Regions from separate parts of the Lysinibacillus sp. NPDC047702 genome, predicted to be linked through region 2. Evidence: a T-box and tRNA genes for the amino acid it is inferred to sense, from the RefSeq annotation. Region 2 holds a T-box; the other holds one or more tRNA genes.

Region 1 (2,242 bases), on a different contig from region 2:
TTTGTGCGTTATTTTCTTATTTATTATTGCTTACTATAATTAAAGGTGCAATAAATAAAATTTCGGAGTTGATAAAATGAGTGTAAAAAATATTTTAGAAAAAAGACGTTCAGTTAGACATTATGATCCAAGTTATAAAATTAGTTCAGAAATTCTAACCTCATTAATTGAAAGTGCAAGTAAGTCACCTAATGGAAATAATATTCAAGCTACTCGATACTTAATTATTGATGAACCAGATTTAAGAAATTTATTATTGCCTATAGCCTTTAATCAACAACAAGTGATAGAGGCTTCAACATTAATTGTTATGTTAGGTGATTATCAGGCATTTGATAAAGATAATATTATTAAGATACATGAAGAAGGCTTTCAGGCAGGTTATTTTGATGAATCACTAAGAGATTATCTAGCGAATGCTGCCATAAATTATTATGAAAATAAATCTAAAGAAGATCTAGAACTAGAATTAACTAGAGATGTAAGTCTTGCGTCAATGTCATTAATTTTGTTAGCAAATGAAGCTGGTTTTGAGACAATCACTATGTCAGGCTATGATTCTAAGAAATTAAAAGAAATCTTAAATATTTCCGAAAGGTATTTAGATGTTATGCTTATAGCTATTGGTAAAGGTACTAAAGCTGGTCATAAGACCGTAAGACATAATGTAAATAAAGTAATGTATAGAAACCAAATCATTTAGGTGCTCTCATAGTATCTGATTATGTTAATAGGTAGGCAAAGAAATAATGTATTGTTGATGTAAGCAAAAATGACCAGTTACTCATTTAAAGTGAGTACTGGTCATTTATTTATATGATTTAAATTGTAAGTCTTCACCTTGTGTTTCAAGGCTTAATTAACCCACACAAATGATTTCTTCTTTATAAAATTAAAATTATTTACCTCAGACTTTGAACTGTCTACAGATTCATTAATTGGCTCTATCTAGTGCAGGATCGCACTTTCTAATGCACTATGATTATTCCTCTCAAATGACCATGGTTTCATTTAGGATGGTATTATAATTTTTGGCTTATAATTTCACTATTTTATAAGGCAATTGATTGACATACATAAAGAAAAAAGCATGTAACACACAACTGTGCTACATGCTTGATGACCCGTACGGGATTCGAACCCGTGTTACCGCCGTGAAAGGGCGGTGTCTTAACCACTTGACCAACGGGCCGTGGCTCCGAAGGCAGGACTCGAACCTGCGACAACCTGATTAACAGTCAGGTGCTACTACCAACTGAGCTACTTCGGAATAATGATGGGCCTAAATGGACTCGAACCATCGACCTCACGCTTATCAGGCGTGCGCTCTAACCAGCTGAGCTATAGGCCCATTTTGGAGCGGGTGATGAGAATCGAACTCACGACATCAGCTTGGAAGGCTGAGGTTTTACCATTAAACTACACCCGCAAATAATGGTGGGTCAGGACGGAATCGAACCGCCGACACTTAGAGCTTCAATCTAATGCTCTACCAACTGAGCTACTGACCCGAAATGGAGGAGGTAGAGGGATTCGAACCCCCGCGCGGTGTTACCCGCCTGTCGGTTTTCAAGACCGATCCCTTCAGCCAGACTTGGGTATACCTCCAAAAATATTAAAATGGTGGAGCCTAGCGGGATCGAACCGCTGACCTCCTGCGTGCAAGGCAGGCGCTCTCCCAGCTGAGCTAAGGCCCCAAATAAAATAAAGATGGTCGGAATGACAGGATTCGAACCTACGACCCCTTGGTCCCAAACCAAGTGCTCTACCAAGCTGAGCTACATTCCGAAATCATAATATGGCGCGCCCGACAGGAGTCGAACCCATAACCTTCTGATCCGTAGTCAGACGCTCTATCCAATTGAGCTACGGGCGCATATGTATCTATAAAAATGATGAGCCATGAAGGACTCGAACCTTCGACCCTCTGATTAAAAGTCAGATGCTCTACCAACTGAGCTAATGGCTCAAATTAAGAAATGAATGGCTGGGGTACTAGGATTCGAACCTAGGCATGACGGAATCAAAATCCGTTGCCTTACCGCTTGGCTATACCCCAATTTTAAAATGGGGCGACTGATGGGAATCGAACCCACGAATGTCGGAACCACAATCCGATGCGTTAACCACTTCGCCACAATCGCCACTATATATGATAACAGCTGTATATGAACGAGTACCTCAATACCTGGCAGGGGCAGTAGGAATCGAACCCACACCAAAGGTTTTGGAGACCTCTATT
Region 2 (2,242 bases):
TCTACCGTGTTTAATATGCTCTGGATACCATGTGACCTGCTCATTATTTTCTAATAGCTTTTCTTTTAATGCTGACATTTTAATAAACCAGCTATCTGTTGCATAATAAAGTAAAGGTGAATCACAGCGCCAGCAATGAGGATAGCTATGCTCATATTTTTCCTTATCAAACAGTAGCTCCTTTTTGGCAAGCAATTTAATAATGTCAACATCGCATTCTTTGACAAATTTACCGACTAGCTCTGGCACCTCTCCTGTATAACAACCTTTTCCATCCACAACATTGACAAATGACAGACCATTTTGTTGAACAGTTTTATAATCGTCCTCTCCATAAGCAGGTGCAATATGCACGATGCCGGTTCCACTATGCTCTGTCACATAATCAGCTAGTACAACATTATGCCCTTTATCAACTGTAACGTATGAAAAAGGTGGGATGTAGGACACACCTTCAAATTCATGACCATAATGTTCACTTAACACTTCCACCGGTTCAGTAAAAACCTTATTGACAAGTGATTTTGCTAGAATATACACTTTTTCCCCCTGCTTCACACGCACATACGTAAGCTCTGGGTTCATTGCTAACGCAACATTAGCAGGTAATGTCCATGGCGTTGTTGTCCAGCCAAGAAAATATTCGTCCTTATCCTTGAGCTTAAACATCGCTGTTACAGATAAATCCTTAACATCCTTATAGCCCTGTGCCACTTCATGAGAGCTTAAAGATGTTTGACAGCTAGGGCAATATGGTGACACTCGATGCCCTTTATATAAAAGCTTTTCCTTGTGCACATGGCTTAAAATATGCCATACGGACTCGATATACTCATTACTAAGTGTTAAATAGGGATCATCCATATCAATCCAATAGCCTAGTTGTTCTGTAAAGGAGCGCCATTTCTTCTCATAGGTAAAGACGCTTCCTTTACACTCCTGGATAAATTGTTCAACACCATATTTCTCAATTTCTTGTTTACCAGAGATACCCAGCTTTTTTTCTACCCCTAATTCTACAGGTAAACCATGTGTATCCCATCCAGCTTTACGTTCGACTAAATAGCCTTGCATGGTTTTATAGCGAGCAACGACATCTTTAATTGTTCTACCAAATGCGTGACCCACATGGGGTAATCCATTCGCTGTTGGTGGCCCTTCGTAAAATACAAAAGGCTTGTTGCCAGAACGATTCGCAACAGTTGCCTGGAACGTTCCTTCTTGCTCCCATAATGCACGAATCCTTAACTCTCTTTCTACAGTTGTTTCTTTTTTCTTTTCCACTTGCATGTGACTTCCTCCTATACAATCCATTTGTATAAAAGGCATACAAAAACCCCGTCCCAAGCAAGGGACGGGGTTAACCGCGAATACCACCCTAATTCTATTGACGCATCGTTCAATAGCACTCAGCAACGTACAATCATACGTGTTCTTTTTAACGGTAGACACCCGGATTAACCTACTATGTTCGGCTAATCTTCTCAGAGAGGATTTTCATGTAACATTTGCACACCGACTTTCACCATAAATGTCGGCTCTCTGTAGAACAAAATGAAACATTACTCTTTCTCATCAACGAATTTGTATGCTTTTATTGTCATTCATCTTAACAAAGTAATTTTTGCCTGTCAACAATTTCAAAATACTAAAAATGCCTCTAGACATGCCTCAATACTTTTATGAAATAAATACTGTATTATGAAGCCTGCCACTTGTTATGTATTATCGCAGATTGTAAAAGTTCGGCTTGCTCTTCTTGCTGCTCTATTTTTAATGTCCTTAAGAATGTTTAACCATTTTCATGAAGTACCATGTTCTCTCCTTATTCTTGATTCAAATGCCATAATTTTTTTAATGGTATATCTGCTAATTTATAACCATATTTCTGATACAACATTCGATCTACTGCAATTTCTGGCCACTCCAAATAAAATTTCACAACCACGTTACAATGGGCAAGTGCTAAATGATTTGTGAAACGCTTTGCATAATCATCTAAAACTTCTTTATGTTCCTTTTTTACACCGATTTCAGAAAAAATGCTAACTGATACATAGTTTGTCCGTTGAGCATCTTCATCAATGATAGCATCTGGTAATTCCATTTCCTCAATAGAAGCTTTCCTTCGTTCATCCATAATAACTATGCAGTAATGTATTTGCTCGATACGGATTGACCAGACTTCCAAATCAGTCAAGCGCACAATCCGTTCAAAATAATCAATCATTCTCTGTACCCC

Evidence for each region. A T-box is a leader RNA that pairs with one kind of tRNA and senses whether it is charged. The one in region 2 lies ahead of ileS (isoleucine--tRNA ligase), so its partner is inferred to be a tRNA-Ile.
Region 1: it has a tRNA-Ile gene. The T-box ahead of ileS (isoleucine--tRNA ligase) is inferred to sense a tRNA for this amino acid. The anticodon was not compared.

Annotation. Positions count from the first base shown of each region.
Region 1 covers NZ_JBNNMG010000086.1:741-2,982, reverse strand. Annotated here, with positions in the region: gene ACQKIM_RS25445 (nitroreductase family protein) at 77-703, shown strand; tRNA gene ACQKIM_RS25440 (tRNA-Glu) at 1,121-1,192, opposite strand; tRNA gene ACQKIM_RS25435 (tRNA-Asn) at 1,194-1,270, opposite strand; tRNA gene ACQKIM_RS25430 (tRNA-Ile) at 1,278-1,351, opposite strand; tRNA gene ACQKIM_RS25425 (tRNA-Gly) at 1,356-1,429, opposite strand; tRNA gene ACQKIM_RS25420 (tRNA-Phe) at 1,436-1,511, opposite strand; tRNA gene ACQKIM_RS25415 (tRNA-Ser) at 1,516-1,608, opposite strand; tRNA gene ACQKIM_RS25410 (tRNA-Ala) at 1,622-1,697, opposite strand; tRNA gene ACQKIM_RS25405 (tRNA-Pro) at 1,712-1,788, opposite strand; tRNA gene ACQKIM_RS25400 (tRNA-Arg) at 1,800-1,876, opposite strand; tRNA gene ACQKIM_RS25395 (tRNA-Lys) at 1,897-1,969, opposite strand; tRNA gene ACQKIM_RS25390 (tRNA-Gln) at 1,985-2,059, opposite strand; tRNA gene ACQKIM_RS25385 (tRNA-His) at 2,069-2,144, opposite strand; tRNA gene ACQKIM_RS25380 (tRNA-Trp) at 2,190-2,242, opposite strand, start outside.
Region 2 covers NZ_JBNNMG010000031.1:44,724-46,965, reverse strand. Annotated here, with positions in the region: gene ileS (isoleucine--tRNA ligase) at 1-1,290, opposite strand, end outside; T-box leader at 1,348-1,588, opposite strand; gene ACQKIM_RS15510 (hypothetical protein) at 1,826-2,230, opposite strand; gene ACQKIM_RS15505 (hypothetical protein) at 2,223-2,242, opposite strand, start outside.